4 regions of the Massilia jejuensis genome follow, and region 4 is predicted to be linked to each of the others. Evidence: predicted binding sites of a transcription regulator. Region 4 holds the regulator's gene; each other region holds the start of a gene.
The links. Region 4 encodes sigma-54, which starts transcription at its own class of promoters, with help from an activator protein. Its sites were predicted from a motif close to TGGCANGNAANCTGCTTT; they were not measured.

Region 1 (4,109 bases), on a different contig from region 4:
CCGGCCCGCCGCCATCGTCGACTCGAGCATCGCCACCGAAACGAAGATGGCCGTGGTCGTCGTCAAGGGCAAGCGCCCGTCCGCCGTACGGGCTCCTGCCATGCTGGCCGATCGCCGTACTGGCGGGATCCGCATTTGAACGGCGCTCGCAACGCGCGCCGGGCCGCCTCCTGAGGCGCGTCCGGCGGCGCCGCTTCCTCCTGCCGTCTTCCCGTCCGTGCGCCTGTCGCGGCCGAGCTGCCGCAATCTGTTTCAGTTGTAAGCAGGTGCATCAAACATCCCACGCCATCCGAGCGATTGATATATTGAATCATCCGCTTTTGGAGATGGAGAACGAGATGAAACGCAGCCTGACCCTTGCAAGCCTGATCGCCGTCGGCGCCGCCGCGTTTGCACCGCTGCCATCGATGGCCCAAACCGATGTCCAACTGTATATCGGCTCGGCCCCGCCGGCACCGGTGTACGAACGCGCCCCCGCAGCGCGCCGCGGCTATGTCTGGTCGCCGGGTTACTGGGAATGGCGTGGGCATCGCCACTACTGGGTGCCGGGCAGCTACATCGTCGAGCGTCCCGGCTACGTGTACGCGCCGCCGGCCTGGCAGCAACGCGGCGGCCGCTGGCACATGCACCAGGGCGGCTGGGCGCCACGCGGCGATGGCTACTACGGCGCGCGTGACGGCCACTACGCCGCGCGTGACGGCTACTACGCTTCGCGCGACGGCTATTACGCATCGCGTGACAGCTACGCCCGCCAGGGCTTCTACGACGGCGGCTACCGCAACGGTCACGGCTACCGCGACCGCAACCGCGACGGCGTGCCCGATCGCTACGAGCACCACCGCGGCATCGGCGCGCGCGACTACGACCGCGACGGCGTGCCGAACCGCTACGACCGCGACCGCGACAACGACGGCGTGCTCAACGAGTACGACCGCGACCGCGACGGCGACGGCCGCCGCAACCGCCACGACAGCAGCCCGGACAATCCGTACCGCCGCTGAACGGCATCCTGAAGCACCCTGCGGGGCGCTTCGTTCATGTCCGTGTCGCCCGCGCCCATGGTGTCCGTTCGTGCGAAACCGGTTATGCTCGCGCCATGACCGAACTCGACCGCTTGCAAGGCGCCGCCAACCGCGGCGAACTGGCCGCCAGCCGCAGGCTGGCCCTGCGCACGGGCGTGCCGATCGAGGAGGCGCTGCGCAGTACCCTGGCCGCCAGCGCCGGCGCGGCCGGCTTGCCGGCACTGCTGGCCGAACGCGGCGCGCTGCGCGAACGCGAGGCCGCGCACCTGCGCGCCCGGCAAGCGGCGCGCGCGGCCGCGCTGGCCCTGCGCCGTGCCCGTCACGACGGCGCCCCGACTCCCTGGCGCGCCTGGTTCGACGGCTCGGCCAGGCCGAACCCCGGACACTGCGGCATCGGCGCGCGCCTGCTCGGCCCGGCCGGCGAAGTGATCGAATTGTGCGATCCGGCCGGCTACGGCAATAGCGGCGAAGCGGAATACCTGGCCCTGATCGCCGTGCTGGAAGCAGCGGCGCGCCACGGCGCGCACGAACTGACGGTGTATGGCGACAGCCGCGTCGTACTCGACGACGCCAGCGCGCCGCACGCCGCCGGTGCTCCCGCCCTGCAGCCGTATCGCGCGCGCGTGCAGGCGCTACTGGCGCTGCTGCCGGGCGCCCGGCTGCGCTGGGTGCCGCGCCATAAGAACTTGGACGCCGATGCCCTGTCGCAACGCGCCAGCCGGCTCTGTGCCCTGGCTTCCGATGACCGTCCATGAGCACGCGCGCCTGCAGGGCGGGCGCCGCCCGGTGCCGCCTGTTTCGACGGGCGGCATTCCATCGCCTCCCCGGCATCGGCGGCATCCACGCCTTGAGACGGGCGGTGTCACCGGGGAGAACAAGTTGCGGCGGGTATTCCCTGTCGGAAAACTTTACAGAAAGGTTGACAACAATCTGGCGTACATTCGCAAGTTTCTGATTTTACAGATAAATTTCCTGCTGGCATGCTAATTGCTCATCAATACACAACTCCAACGCCACTCGAAAGCACACTGATGAACTTCCTGAACACACTTGGCTGCGTCGCAGCCGTCGCCATGGTCGCCAGCGCGGCCCAGGCTGCTCCGATCATGAACAACTGGATCTTCAACCCGGTCGGCACCGGCCTGGTCAAGGGCCAGAAGATCAACGAGTACCTGGACGTGAACGGAAACGCCTTCATTCAGATCAAGCCGACCGGCGGCGCCTCGTTCTCGTTTACCGACCACGCGGTCTTTAACCTGGTCCAGGCCGACAGCAATGGCCAACTGTTCCCGGTTAACTACAAGGGCGGCAACATTACCGCGACCCTGGTCGGCTACGGCACCGGCACCTTCGGCGGCGCCTTCCGCTTTGACGGCGGCACGATCAAAATGTACCAGAACAAGACTAATGGCCAATACGGTACCACCAGGGGTTATTTCGGGGCCAATCTGGGCGAAGTGATCGCCGAGTTCAACATCCTCGTCGGCGGCGGCGGTTCGGTCGATGCCAAGGGCAACCCGACCGACAACGGCCAGGTCAGCGTTTCGGCCAAAACCATCGCCGGCACCATGGATGCGGGCTATTTCTTTGACAACCGCGGCGTCGACATGTCGACCCTGACGAGCACGGCATTTGCCTTCACCAATGCCAATACGGTCGGCAAGCCGACCGCGCGCCTGATCAACGAAGTCGCTTGCCAGTTCGCCGGCTACACCGGTTCCGGCTGCGGCAAAGGCAAGTACGCGAACGTCGCGGGCGACCATTTCTTTATCAGCGGCAACGGCCAGTTCAAGTTCGCCGAAGTGCCTGAACCAGGGTCGGTCGCGCTGTTCGGCATCGCCCTGATAGGCCTGGGCGTCCTGCGCCGCCGCGTGAAGTAATTCGCTACCCGACGTCGCCCTGCCCCATGGCCCGGCACGCCGGGCCATGTTTGTTTAGCGCTCCCGCAGATGCGCCCGGCCCGGCGGGCGGGAAGCTCAGAACTTCAGCTCCAGCGTCGCGCGCACGCTCGGCCCGGCCTTGAAGCGGGTTTCGCGCACGACCAGTCCGCGCTCCTCTTCGACGAAACTGCCGCGGTTGACGAAGTCCTGGCCCAGCAGGTTCGACAGCGCCACGCGCAGCTGCTGCCGGGGCGTGAATTTGTAGAGCGCATACGCTTCCAGCTCGCGCCGCGGCACGATGAAGGACGTCTGGCGCTCCGAGACCCGCACGGTGCCGCCCTGCTTGTAGGCGAAGCTGGCGCCCGTGCTAAGCTCGCCGCGCCTGTAATCGATGCCGAGGTTGCCCGACAGGCGCGTCTGGCCATCCAGGCGGTTGTCCGGCCCCGGTACGCCTTCCACCCGCGACCAGTTGGCCGACAGGCTGGCACGCAGGTCGATCGCCGGCGCATCCTTCATGAGCGCCTTCAAGGGGAACTTGGTTTCCAGTTCCAGCCCACGAGTCCTGGCGCGGCCTGCGTTCGTCGGCATCGCCACCCAGCGCGCGCCGTCGAAATCGACCAGGGTGCGCGTGTAGTCGTCGATACGGCGCATCGAGGCGCTGATCGACACCAGCGCGCCCTCGGCCCAGTAATGCTCGTAGGAGGCGTCGAAGCCGAGCGCCAGTTCCGGCTTCAGGTCCGGGTTGCCGGCGAAGTCGGGATCGGTCGAGCGGTTGTCGATCGCGCTCTGGCGACGCGGGATCAGCTGCTGGAAGCTCGGCGCCTTGTAGGTGCGGGTGACGGCGAAGCGGATCTGGTCGCCCTTCTTATCCGGAATCTTGAACAGGGTCTGCATCACCGGGCTCCAGACGTAGGAGCTCGAGCGGCCGGTGGAGAAGGTATTACCCGTGGTGCGGGTGCGGATTCCTTCCCAGCGCGCACCCAGGTACAGCGACCAGCGCGGCGTCAGGTTCCACTCGTCCTGGGCATACAGCGCCAGGCGCGCCACGCGCGAGTCGGATGTCTCGCCATCGGGCAGCGCCGGCAACAGCAGGCGTCCCGCCTCGCTTTCCTCGCGGCTGTCCTCGCGCACGGAATAGCCGGCATCCCAGCCCATGCCCAGGGCGTGGTCCTTGAGGATCGTCTTGCTGAACTTGCCCACCGTGGTG
Region 2 (4,109 bases), on a different contig from region 4:
CGTCGCCCGCTTCCAGCGCCGAGCCGGCGTTGAAGCCGAACCAGCCCACCCACAGCAGCGACGCCCCGATCATGGTCATGGTCATCGAGTGCGGCGCCATCGACTCGCGGCCGTAGCCGACGCGCTTGCCGATCACGTAGGCGCCGACCAGGCCGGCGACCGCGGCATTGATGTGCACCACGGTGCCGCCCGCGAAGTCGAGCGCGCCCTTCTGCCACAGCCAGCCGGCGGCGTCGGTGACGCTCGCCAGCGTGGCGGCGTCGGTGATGGCGTCGGGACCGGCCCAGAACCAGACCATGTGCGCGACCGGGATGTAGCAGAAGGTGAACCACAGCACCACGAAGGCCAGCACGGCGGCGAAGCGCGCGCGCTCGGCGAATGCGCCGACGATCAGGGCGCAGGTGATGGCGGCGAAGCTGCCCTGGAAGGCGACGAAGATGAACTCGGGGATCATCGTGTCCTTGCTGAAGGTGGCGGCCATGCTGAACGCGCCGGCGGCGTGATCGTAGATGCCGCTCAGGAAAACGCGGTCGAAGCCGCCGATGACGGCGTTGCCGCCGGTAAAGGCGAGCGAATAGCCGTAGACGCACCAGAGCACGATGATCACGGAAAACACCATGAACACTTGCAGCAGCACCGACAGCATGTTCTTGGCGCGCACCAGGCCGCCGTAGAACAGTGCCAGGCCAGGGATCGACATCATGATCACGAGCAGCGTGGCGACCAACATCCAGGCGGTATCGCCCTTGTTGACGGAAGGGGCGGCCCAGGCGGGCAGCGCGAGGCTGAGCCCAAGCGCCAGCGCCAGCGCGCCGCCCAGGTTTTTTGTCATTGCTCGATTCATTTGGAAATCCTTTTACAGTGCGTCGTTGCCGGTTTCGCCGGTACGGATACGGATGACCTGGCTGAGGTCGGACACGAAGATCTTGCCGTCGCCGATCTTGCCGGTACGCGCCGCGCCCTGGATGGCATCGATGACCTGGTCGACGACGGCGTCGTCGACCGCCGCTTCGATCTTGATCTTGGGCAGGAAGTCGACCACGTATTCGGCTCCGCGGTAGAGCTCGGTGTGGCCTTTCTGGCGCCCGAAGCCTTTCACTTCGGTGACCGTCATGCCCTGCACGTTAATTTCCGACAGCGCCTCGCGCACTTCGTCGAGCTTGAAGGGCTTGATAATGGCGGTAATCAGTTTCATCGCATTGCCTCTTTCAGAAAATTTTCGAGACGGACACTACGGCCGCCGACTTGCCCAGGTTGCGGCCGCTCGGGCTGACATAGGCTTCGGTATTGGCCTTGATCCAGGCCAGCGACACGCTGGCAAAGCCCAGGTCCTTGGTCAGGCCGACCTTGTAGTCGGTGTACGAGAACTGGGCATTGTTCTCCACGCGCTGGCGGCCCACGTGCAGGTTCAGCACCAGGCCGGCGACCGCCGCGATCGGCACGTTGGCGCCCAGGTCCAGGTAACCGCTGCGCTTGCTGTTGGTGGTGCCGAACAGGTTCGTGGTCGAGTGCGAGTACTTCAGGTAGGCCGGGCCATAGCCGACCTGGCCGTAGAGCTCGAAGGTGTTCGCATCCGGATTCAAGTCATTCGACGGATACCAGTAGTACAGGCCGCCGACGTCGTAGCTGATCGCTTCCGTCAGCTGGCCGCGCTTGCCGGCGTACAGGTCGACTTCGACATTGCCGTCGCCGCCCAGGTCCTTGGTCCACTTGATGGTCGAGAGCCAGGTGCCGGCGTAGAAGCCGCTCGGGCCGTGGACATAGTCGGCGCCGCCCTGCAGCGCCGGGTCGAAGCGGGTTTGCGACAGGCCGCGGTAGCGGTATTCGCTGGCCAGGGCGGCGTTATAGCTGACCTGGTGCTCGGCGACGGGCGTTTCCTGCGCCTGGGCGCTGCCCATCATGACCAGCGCCAGTACGACTGCTCGACCCGTTGCTGCGCTACCTGCTGACTTGCTCTTCATGACAATTCCCTTCGATGGATGGATGCGGTGTTCGTACCTGCCTGAGTTGCAGCTTTACCCATCCTGTAGCAGAATGCGTGCCAGCTCGCGGGGGCATGCCAGGCGCTTGATTTTTCGCTGTACCGCCCCACTTTCGTTGGGAATGACGATAATTGCGTGCGCGCCGGCCGCAAGTTCGGCTGCCATGCACTAAACGGGGTCGTCGCGCACCACTGTGGTGCAGCGCCTCGCTGACCAGGACCGATGGACATGAATAAATTTTTTGATGACTTGCAAGGCAAGATCAACCAGGCGATGGAAAGCGCGCCCGCCAAGGACATCGAGCGCAACGTCAAGGCGATGATGACCCAGGGCTTTTCCAAGCTCGACCTGGTGACGCGCGAGGAATTCGACATCCAGGCCCAGGTGCTGGCCAAGACGCGCGCGAAACTCGAAGCGCTCGAGCTGCGCGTGGCCGAGCTGGAAACGCGCCTGGCGGAGACCGCGCCGAAAGTCTGATGGCGCCGCATGCCCTACCTCCTTGGAAGGCAGCGCCATGAATGCAAACGATCTGTTGTCAGGCACCTCCCTGCCTCTCCAGCAGGTATCGATCGACGTGCTGCGCGAGAAGTACGCAAAAGGCGATGAAACCTCGGTCGCCGACGTACGCCAGCGCGTGGCGCATGCGCTGGCCGCGCACGAGGCCCCCGCGTCCCGCCTCGATCAGGCCGAACGCTTCCTCTGGGCCATGGAACACGGCTTCGTACCCGGCGGACGCATCAACTCCGCCGCCGGCCTCGACCTGAAGGCTACCCTCATCAACTGTTTCGTCCAGCCCGTCGGCGACTCCGTCACGGGAGTCGAGGACGGCCTGCCCGGCATCTACACGGCCCTGGCCGAAGCGGCAGAAACGATGCGCCGCGGCGGCGGCGTCGGCTACGATTTCAGCGCCATCCGCCCCTTCGGCGCGCTCGTGCACGGCACCCGCTCGCGCGCGTCCGGGCCGGTCTCGTACATGGAACTGTTCGACGCCTCGTGCCGCACGGTCGAATCGGCCGGTGCCCGGCGCGGCGCCCAGATGGGCGTGCTGCGCATCGACCATCCCGACATCGAACGTTTCATCGCCGCCAAGGACCGCGGCGCCCTCTCGAATTTCAACATCTCGGTCGGGGTCAGCGACGCCTTCATGCACGCGCTAGAGGCGGACACGCCGTTCGCGCTCGTGCACCGCGCCGAGCCGGGCGAGGAATTCGTCAAGGCCGGCGCGCACCGGCGCGAGGACGGCCTCTGGGTCTGGCGCGAAGTACGCGCGCGGGCGCTGTGGGACAGCATCATGGCCTCGACCTACGACCATGCCGAGCCGGGCGTGCTGTTCATCGACCGCATGAACGCCGAAAACAACCTCTGGTATTGCGAACAGCTGCGCGCGACCAATCCCTGCGGCGAACAGCCCCTGCCTGCCTACGGCTGCTGCGACCTCGGCTCGCTGAACCTCACCTGCTTCGTCGAGCACGCGTTCACGGAAGGAGCCCGCTTCGACTTCGACCGCATGCGCGAGGTCGCCGCCGTGGCCGTGCGCATGCTCGACCTGGTGCTGGACGCCACCGAGTGGCCGCTGCCGCAGCAGGCGGCCGAGGCGCGCGCCAAGCGCCGCATCGGCCTCGGCTTCCTCGGCCTGGGCAGCGCCCTCGTCATGCTCGGCCTGCGCTACGACGCGCCCGAGGGCCGCCTGCTGGCGGCGCGCATCGCCGAAGCCCTGCGCGACGCGGCATATGCGGCCTCGATCGACCTGGCGCGCGAAAAAGGCGCCTTTCCGCTGTTCGACGCCGGGCGCTACCTGGAAGGGGCCTTCGTGGCGCGCCTGCCGCAAGCACTGCGCGAGGCGATCCGCGCCCACGGCATCCGTAATTCGCACCTGCTGTCGATCGCTCCCACCGGCACCATCGCCCTGGCCTTCGCCGACAATGCCTCGAACGGCATCGAGCCGGCCTATTCCTGGACCTACCAGCGCAAGAAACGCATGCCCGACGACACGATGCGCGCCTACGAAGTGCAGGACCATGCCTGGCGCCTGTACCAGCGGCGCGCTCCCGCGGGGCCCTTGCCGCAGCAGTTCGTCACCGCCCTCGAGATGAGCGCCGACGACCACCTGCGCATGCTGGAAGCGGT
Region 3 (4,109 bases), on a different contig from region 4:
GCCACGGCCAGGTCGAGGTCCGCGCCTTCCAGCATGCGCGCGGGCGGCGCGCCTTCCATATCGAGCCAGTCGTTGATGGTGTCCATCACGCGCTGGGCCAGGCTGCCGGACTTGAAGACGCCGCCGTTGAACAGCACCGCGCTCGGATGCAGGAACGAATGCGCGGCGCCGGCGCGGTCTTCGAAACCTTCGAGTTCGGCGGTCGCTCCCGCCTGGCGCGCCAGGAAGGCAGCCAGGTGGCGCGTGACGGCCGCGTCCTGCGCATAGGGCAGGCCCAGTTGCGTCAGGCCGGCCCTGGCACGCGTGGCGGGCCGCGCGGCCGCTTCCACGCGCGGGAAGAAACCGTCCAGGATGAAGGTCGCCACTTCCTCGCGCGTGAGTTCGGTGCGAATCGAGCCGCCGATCAGTTTCGAGCCGCGGCTCGGCACGACGATCGGCCAGGCCGCGACCTTGCCATCTGCCGCGTTCGCGTCGGCCAGCAGGTGTTCCTTGGCACCGCGGCAGCCGTAGGTGAGGGCGCGCATCTGCCAGGCGTCGAGCTGGGTGCCGCCGGCGGCCAGCTTGCGCGCCACCAGGTGGGCCAGCGCGAGATCCATGTTGTCGCCGCCGAGCAGGATGTGGTCGCCCACGGCGACGCGGTGCGGCTCCAGCTTGCCGTCGCGCTCGAGGATCGCGATCAGCGAAAAATCGCTGGTGCCGCCGCCGACGTCGACGACGAGCACGATGTCGCCGGCCTTGACCTGCTTGCGCCAGTTGCCGCCGCTGCCCTGGATCCAGCTGTACAGGGCCGCTTGCGGCTCTTCCAGGAGGCTTGCCGATACGTAGCCGGCGTTGCGGGCCGCTTCGGCCGTCAGCTCGCGCGCGCCCGGATCGAACGAGGCGGGAATCGTGACCGTCACTTGCTGCTGGTCGAAGGGCGCTTCCGGATGCGCGTTGTCCCAGGCGCGGCGCAGGTGCGCCAGGTAGCGGGTCGAGGCTTCCAGCGGCGAGACGCGCGTGACTTCGTCCGGCGCGTCGCTCGGCAGGATGGCGGCGCGGCGGTCCACGCCCGGGTGGCAGAGCCAGCTCTTGGCCGACGACACCAGGCGGATCGGCGTGGTGGCGCCGCGCGAGCGCGCCATGTCGCCCGCCACCGCCGTCTCGCCATCGGTATTCCAGGGCAGGGCCAGCTCGCCCGGCGCCAGTTCGTCCGGATGCGGCAGGTACAGGAAGGAGGGCAGCAGCGGCAAGGCTTCGACGGTGCCGGGCGCGGTCAGCTGCGGCACCTCGAGCACGCCGTGCGCGGTCCGTTCGCCCTCGCTCGCTTCCAGGTCGACATACGACAGCGCGCTGTGCGTGGTGCCGAGGTCGATGCCGATGGCGTAGCGCGCGCTCACAGTTCCACCTCCGCCGGCGCCAGCACGCTGGCGTCGTGTTCCTTGGCCAGCTGGGGCAGGCGCACGCTGGTGGCCTTCCAGCCGCGGTGCGACAGGGTGCCCTTGAACGGGGCCGTGCCCACCACGTTGCCGGTCAGGCGCACGCTGGACGCATCGAAGCCTTCCTCGAGCGTGATGCGCGCGCCCTCGGCTTCGCTGCGCACGGGCAGGATCGTGAAGTGGTCCTTCAGCACGCGCGCGCAGCCTTCGTGCACGACGCGGGCGGCGGCGCCGATGTCGGCGTCGGCATAGGCGGCCAGGTTTTCGTGGGCGAAATCGATCAGGCGCGCTTCGCGCTGCAACAGGGTCAGCAGCTGGAGCGCCGCGTCCGGCGTCGCTTCGCGCAGCTGGACGGGCACCGGGGCGGGCGCGGCGGCCGGGACAGGGGCGGGGGCGGGGGTCGGCGCAGGCGCAGGCGGCGCGGCGACCGGGCCGAGCTGGTCGTCACGCACGCGCGCGGCGAATTCGGCGTCGCCGACGGTCTTGAAGAAAGTGCCGAAGGCCAGGGAAAGCCGGCTCCAGAAAGAGGGCAGTTGGGTCGGTGTGCTCATTCTTGATGTTCTGTAGGGTGAGGGACCGGCAGGCTGTCAGACAGCCTCGGGGCCATGGTCCGGACAAACGCGAATGATACCAGTTCGACCACGGGCAACGCACGCGGCACCGAAGAGGGGAACATGCGGACGCGTGCGCGGATTGCAAGCGATCGGCGCCGCACTCCCGCGCATTGGCCGTTGCAGCCCTTACCCTCGAACCCGGCGAACGCGCAGGCAAGGCATGGGGAGGCAGGGCATGTTTCCAGCTTAAAAGCGTCGAAATTCTTTACATTTCACGAATTGCCGAGTTAACAAAAAGCTGCAAGTACTTGATTTTTATATATGTAAATACGCTGGTACGAGGGTTGCTTGCTAGTGCAGTGCTGTCCAACGCTGTTCAACCACGTGATGAGGAATTCCGTCATGAAACTGCTAAAAAAACTCGCTTGCGCTACCGCGATCGCCATGTCGATGGGGGCTGCCCATGCCGCCCCGGTCTTGAATAACTGGGTGTTCAATCCGACCGGTGGCGGTTTCGCCGGCGGACAGGTCATCAATGAACACCTGGATGTGAACGGGAATGCCTTCATTCAGCTCAATCCGACGGGCCCATCGAGCTTCTCGTTCACCGAACATGCCGTGTTCAACATCGTGCAGGCGGACAGCAATGGGCAGCTGTTCCCGGTGAATTTCCCGGGCGGTAACATTACCGCCACCTTCGAGGCGACCGGTACCGGTAACTTCAGTGGCGCCTTTACCTTCAGCGCCGGCACCATCCGCATCTTCCAGAACCCGGTCAACAACCAGTACGCCACCTCGGCAGGGATCTACGGCGCCGACCTCGGCGAAGAGATCGCCGTCTTCGACGTGATGGCGGGCGGAGGCGGGCTGGTCGATGCGAGCGGTTCGCCACTCGGCAACGGCCAGGTGACGGTGCTCGCGCGGGCACAGGCAGGGGCGCTCGACGCCGGCTACTTCTTCCGTGAGAACGGCAACGACCTGTCGATGGAATCGATCATGGCATTTGCCTTCACCAATGCCAACACGATCGAGAGTCCGGGCGACTTGCTGGTCGACGAAGTGGCCTGCGACTTCGCCGGCTTTACCGGCGTGGGCTGCAACGGTACGGACTATGCGAACTCGCCGGGCCGGCATTTCATGTTGGGAACCAACGGCCAGGTCAAGCTTTCGGAAGTGCCGGAGCCGGGTTCGCTGGCCTTGTTCGGCATCGGCATGCTGGGCGCCGGGGTCCTTGCCCGCAGGCGCGCGAAACGCGCTTGAACGATCGGGCCGGGCGACATCGGCGGGAGCGGGCTTGCCCGCTCTTTTTCATGGCGCCGCGCGACTTGCACCGTGCGGCTTTCGATGCGTGCCCGCACCGGGCGGGCCCCGCTCAGAACGTGTGCCGCACGCCCAGGTTGAACGCCGTGTCGCCGCTGCCGGCGTCGGTGTTGTTCGCCACCGTATAGCCCGCGCCGTTCTTGTTGACCGTGTGGCCGTAGACCGTGTAGATCGTCGTGCGCCTGGACAGGCCGTACAGGTAGCCGATGCCGTACGAGCGCGCGTCCTGGTCGAGCGCGGTCTTGTCGTTCTTGCGCATCAGGGTGGCGACCACGTTGCCCGGGCCGGCCGGCGCGACCAGGCCCAGCAGGAACTCGTTGCCGTCGGTCGAGGCGGTCGGACGCACGCCGCCGAACGGATTGTTGGTGTTGCCCAGCGGGGAAGCGTTGATACCCTTGTCGGCGCTGAAGGCGGCGTACGCCTTCACGACCTTGAAGTCGTAGTTCGCCGCGATGAGCTTGTTGCTGGCATTGCCGCGCACGACAGGGATGAGGCCCGGGGCAGCGGCGATGTCCGAGTTCTTGTGGTTGTAGGCCACGCGCACGGTGAGCGGACCCTGCACGTAGCCGAGCGAGGCGCCGACGTTGCGGCCCGACTTGCCGCTGCCGGCCTGCTCGCCGAAGGCGTAGGCGATGTCGCCCGTGAAGCCGCCGATGGTCGGCGTGGTATATATCACGGTATTGCTGGTGCGGACGTTGGCGCCGAAGTCCGGGAACACGTTCTTCGCGCCGCCGGCGTAGCCGGTGGCGAACGGATCGCCCACCTGGGTCAGCGCCTGGTGCCATGGCGTGTACTGGCGGCCCAGCGTGACCATGCCAGC
Region 4 (4,109 bases):
TGGAAGAAGCGGATGTCGCCGCCGGCGCACAGGGCTTTTTCGCTGCTGCTGGTCAGGACCACCGCCGCGACGCCGGCATCGTCGCGCCAGGCCAGCAGGATGTCGGTCAGGCGCCGCACCATCGGCAGCGACAGGGAGTTCAGGGCTTTCGGACGATCGAGGGTAATCACACCGGTGCCGTTGGCAACGCGGGTCAGGACATGGTCGGTCATGGTGGCTGGGCTGATCGGAAAAACATGCATTTTACCGAAGCGCGCGCCGCGCGGGCGCATGCGCGCACGCCCATTGAAAAGGGCGCCCCTCGGCGCCCTCGTTCAGACGGTGCTCGATGCTGGCCGACTACATCGCGGCGGCGGCAGCTTCTCCGCCTTCAGGCCGGCGCTTGAGCGCCTCGCGGCCATGATCCTGGAGGATCGTCTTGTATTTCATGACCTGGCGGTCCAGCCTGTCCATCAACAGGTCGATCGCGGCGTACAAATCTTGGGCCACGCTCTCCACGTGCACGGTCTTGCCGGACAATCGCAAGTTGATCTCGGCTTTCTGACGTTTGTCTTTTTCGGTGAGGTTGTCGATCGCGAGGATCACGTGGGAATCGATGACTTGATCGAAATGGCGGGTGATGCGTTCCAGCTTGTTCTGTACGTATTCTCGAATGGCGGGGGTGACGTCGAGGTGGTGGCCACTGATGGTGAGATTCATACACACTCCTTAGATAAATGCGCGGACGCCGCTGACGCGCTTGGGACGCGTGGGTGCCGCTGTTACAAGGATTTGCGGAGACTGACGGGAGGTATCTTGAGTGCTTCGCGGTATTTTGCAACCGTCCGGCGCGCAATGACCATGCCTTGTTCACCGAGCATTTCCGCGATCTTGCTATCGGATAAAGGGTTCTTTGGGTCTTCTGCTCCTGTCAGCTGCGCAATGAGCGCCCGTATCGCCGTCGACGATGCCTCGCCCCCCGCTTCGGTGGCGACATGGCTTCCGAAGAAATACTTCAGCTCAAACATGCCGTGCGGGGTCAGCATGAATTTTTGAGTTGTCACGCGAGAAATCGTGCTCTCGTGCAGACCCAGTGTATCAGCAATCTCGCGAAGCACAAGGGGACGCATCGCAACCGCGCCATGGCTGAAAAAGTTGCGCTGGCGCTCCACAATTGCCTGTGAAACACGCAGGATCGTGTCGAAGCGCTGGCGCATGTTCTTGATGAGCCACTTCGCTTCCTGCAGCTGCGCGCTCATCTGGCCTTCGCCTTTTCCCTGCTTGAGCAGGTTGGCGTAGACGTTGTTGACGCGCAGGCGCGGCATCACCTCGTTGTTCAGCGAGACGCTCCAGCCGCCCTTCGATTTGCGGACAATAACGTCCGGAACGACGAAGTCGGACACGCTCGACGCAAAGGCCGCGCCCGGATGGGGATTGCACTGGCGGATCACGGCCTGCGCCTCGCGCAGGTCTTCGTCGTCGCAGTCGAGCGCTTTCTTGAGCTTGGTGAATTCGCGCTGCGCGAACCAGGTCAGGTAGCCCTCGACGATCTTCAAGGCCATGCGCCGCGTCACCAGCGGCACGCCCGGCATGCCGCGGATCTGCAGCGCCAGGCATTCGGAAGCGCTGCGCGCGCCGACGCCCGACGGATCGAGGCTTTGCACCAGCGCCAGCGCGCAGCGCAGCTCGTCCATCTCGACTTCGAGCTCGCCGGGCAGGCGCGCGTGGATCTCGTCGAGCGGCTCCTCCAGGTAGCCGTTGTCGTCGATGGCGTCGATCACCAGCTCGGCCAGCGCGCGATCGCGCTCGGTCACGCCGGTCACGCGAATCTGCTCGGACAGGTGCTCGCGCAGCGTCACGCCTATGGCGCCCAGCTGCGGGCGGCCGTCGTCGTCGCCGTCGGTGCCGGAGGCGCGTCCGCCCTCGCCCCAGTCGCCATCGGGCTCGCTGCGTTCGACCTCGCCGCCTTCGAACTCGCCGGCCGCCTCGGGTGCCGGCGCCCCCTCTTCGCCGGCCGGCGCCGGGGCCTCGGCTTGCTGGGGCGGCGCGTCGTTGATGGCGCCGTCGGCCAGCAGGCGCACCGAGTGGTCGAGCGGATCGTCGAGCCGCTCGAGCAGGGGATTGTCGGACAGGATTTGCTCGATTTCCTGGTGCAGCTCGAGCGTCGACAGCTGCAGCAGGCGGATCGACTGTTGAAGCTGCGGCGTGAGTGCCAGGTGCTGTGAAGTCCGAAGTTGCAGGGATTGTTTCATGTCGACGCTTGTTGTACCGTTCTTTGCTACATCCGGAAATGTTCGCCCAGGTAGACGCGTCGTACCGACTCGTCGGCGATGATGTCGTCGGGACGGCCCGACGCCAGTACCGCACCCTGGTTGATGATATACGCGCGGTCGCAGATGCCGAGCGTCTCGCGCACGTTGTGGTCGGTGATCAGCACGCCGATGCCGCGCTCCTTCAGGAAGCGCACGATGCGCTGGATCTCGATCACGGCGATCGGGTCGACGCCGGCAAACGGCTCGTCCAGCAGCACGAAGCGCGGATTGGTCGCCAGCGCGCGCGCGATCTCGACGCGCCGGCGCTCGCCCCCGGAGAGCGACAGCGCGGGATTTTCGCGCAGCTTCTCGATCTGCAGCTCGCCCAGCAGCGAATCGAGCCGCGCGTCGATGGCGTCCCTGCCCAGGGCGCGGCCGTTCTCGTCGTGCTGCAGTTCCAGCACGGCGCGGATATTGTCTTCCACCGTCAGCTTGCGAAACACCGACGCTTCCTGCGGCAGGTAGGACAGGCCCATCACCGCGCGCCGGTGGATCGGCAGGCGCGAGATGTCGGCGCCGTTGATCTCGATGGTGCCGGCGTCCGACGGCACCAGGCCGACGATCATGTAGAACGACGTCGTCTTGCCGGCGCCGTTCGGACCGAGCAGGCCCACGACCTCGCCGCAACCGACTTCGAGCGAGACGTCGCGCACGACCAGTCGCTTGCCATAGCTTTTCTGCAGTCCCCGAACGACCAGGGTGCTGCGGCTGTCTCGACCATCCTTCATCATGGCTTTCCCGCCGGCGTCGTGGCCGGTCGTGCCTGCGCGCCGGGCGCGGGAGCGGCAGGAGCGGCCGCTCCCGGCGCGGTGCGGCGCGGCGCGATGATCAGGGTGCCGCGTCCGCCGCCGGCCCTGCTCTCGCCGCTGGCGTCGTTGCGCACGGTGGCCACTTCGCGCCGGCTGTCGTAGGAGATGTAGGCGCCCTCGAGTTCGTTCGTCAGGCGGCCGTTCTCGAGCTGCCGGACGATCGCCTTCGAGAACAGCTTGACCAGTTCCTGGCGCTCGTCGTACTCGATGCGTTCGGCCTGCCCTTCCATCCACAGGTCCGGTCCGCCGTCGCGCTTCTGGCGAAACGTCGCCACGCGCCCCGGACCGGAAGTGAGCGTGACGCTCATGTAGCCCTCCGGGCTTTCCTTGAGCAGTGCGCGGTCCGACTTCAGCGTCAGCGTGCCGCGCGTGAGGATCACGTTTCCGGTCAGGATGCGCGTCTGCGTGACTTCGTCGACGTCGAGCGAGTCGAAGTTGATGACGGCCTGCTTGAGCGAGTCCGCGCGCTCGGCCGAAGCCGACAGCGACAGCAGCGAAAGGAAGGCGGCGGCAATCATGTGATGCAAGCGGTTTTTCATTGGATGCTCGTTCGTGTTATTGGGGTGGTGCGGCTCTCTGGCGCGGCGGATAGACGATCTGGCCGCGCCCGCCGAGGTGCATCTTGCGGCTCGGGTTTTCGGCCACCATGCCGACCGCATTGACCGATGCGGCGCCGAGCGTCATCTGCACCGGACGCGTCGTCTTGACGATCTCGTCGTCGGCCAGCACGGTGAGCGCCTCGGTGCGCGCGTGCAGGGCCTCGGTGGTCGGCGTGGCCGGGCGCTTGATGTCGACATTGCCCATCAATTCGACGCGGTTCTCGCCATGGTAGACCTGGCCACGGTCGGCATGCATGGTCATGCGCGGACGCTCCGGCGCCATGCTCTCGACGATCGGCCTGGTGATCACAGAGACATCGTTGTCGGGATGATGGGCCAGGCGCGCGCCCGACATCACGTAGCGCGGCACGCCGCTCTCGGTCATGCGCACGAAGCTGAAGTTCTCGACG

Region 1: the regulator sigma-54 is predicted to act here: its motif matches at 1,999-2,016, upstream of pepA (flocculation-associated PEP-CTERM protein PepA).
Region 2: the regulator sigma-54 is predicted to act here: its motif matches at 2,027-2,044, upstream of ACFPOU_RS21375 (TorF family putative porin).
Region 3: the regulator sigma-54 is predicted to act here: its motif matches at 2,201-2,218, upstream of pepA (flocculation-associated PEP-CTERM protein PepA).

The regions. Positions count from the first base shown of each region.
Region 1 covers NZ_JBHSMS010000013.1:29,023-33,131, reverse strand. The annotation lists gene ACFPOU_RS03315 (hypothetical protein) at 1-139, shown strand, start outside; gene ACFPOU_RS03310 (YXWGXW repeat-containing protein) at 339-1,001, shown strand; gene ACFPOU_RS03305 (ribonuclease HI family protein) at 1,097-1,777, shown strand; gene pepA (flocculation-associated PEP-CTERM protein PepA) at 2,054-2,902, shown strand; gene ACFPOU_RS03295 (TonB-dependent receptor plug domain-containing protein) at 2,999-4,109, opposite strand, start outside.
Region 2 covers NZ_JBHSMS010000074.1:93,634-97,742, forward strand. The annotation lists gene amt (ammonium transporter) at 1-832, opposite strand, end outside; gene glnK (P-II family nitrogen regulator) at 857-1,195, opposite strand; gene ACFPOU_RS21375 (TorF family putative porin) at 1,209-1,961, opposite strand; gene ACFPOU_RS21380 (accessory factor UbiK family protein) at 2,205-2,459, shown strand; gene ACFPOU_RS21385 (adenosylcobalamin-dependent ribonucleoside-diphosphate reductase) at 2,497-4,109, shown strand, end outside.
Region 3 covers NZ_JBHSMS010000079.1:195,311-199,419, reverse strand. The annotation lists gene ACFPOU_RS22580 (Hsp70 family protein) at 1-1,376, opposite strand, end outside; gene ACFPOU_RS22575 (DUF2760 domain-containing protein) at 1,373-1,966, opposite strand; gene pepA (flocculation-associated PEP-CTERM protein PepA) at 2,372-3,229, shown strand; gene ACFPOU_RS22565 (porin) at 3,342-4,109, opposite strand, start outside.
Region 4 covers NZ_JBHSMS010000081.1:14,218-18,326, reverse strand. The annotation lists gene ACFPOU_RS23050 (enoyl-CoA hydratase/isomerase family protein) at 1-212, opposite strand, end outside; gene hpf (ribosome hibernation-promoting factor, HPF/YfiA family) at 340-699, opposite strand; gene ACFPOU_RS23040 (RNA polymerase factor sigma-54) at 762-2,231, opposite strand; gene lptB (LPS export ABC transporter ATP-binding protein) at 2,258-3,019, opposite strand; gene lptA (lipopolysaccharide transport periplasmic protein LptA) at 3,019-3,639, opposite strand; gene lptC (LPS export ABC transporter periplasmic protein LptC) at 3,656-4,109, opposite strand, start outside.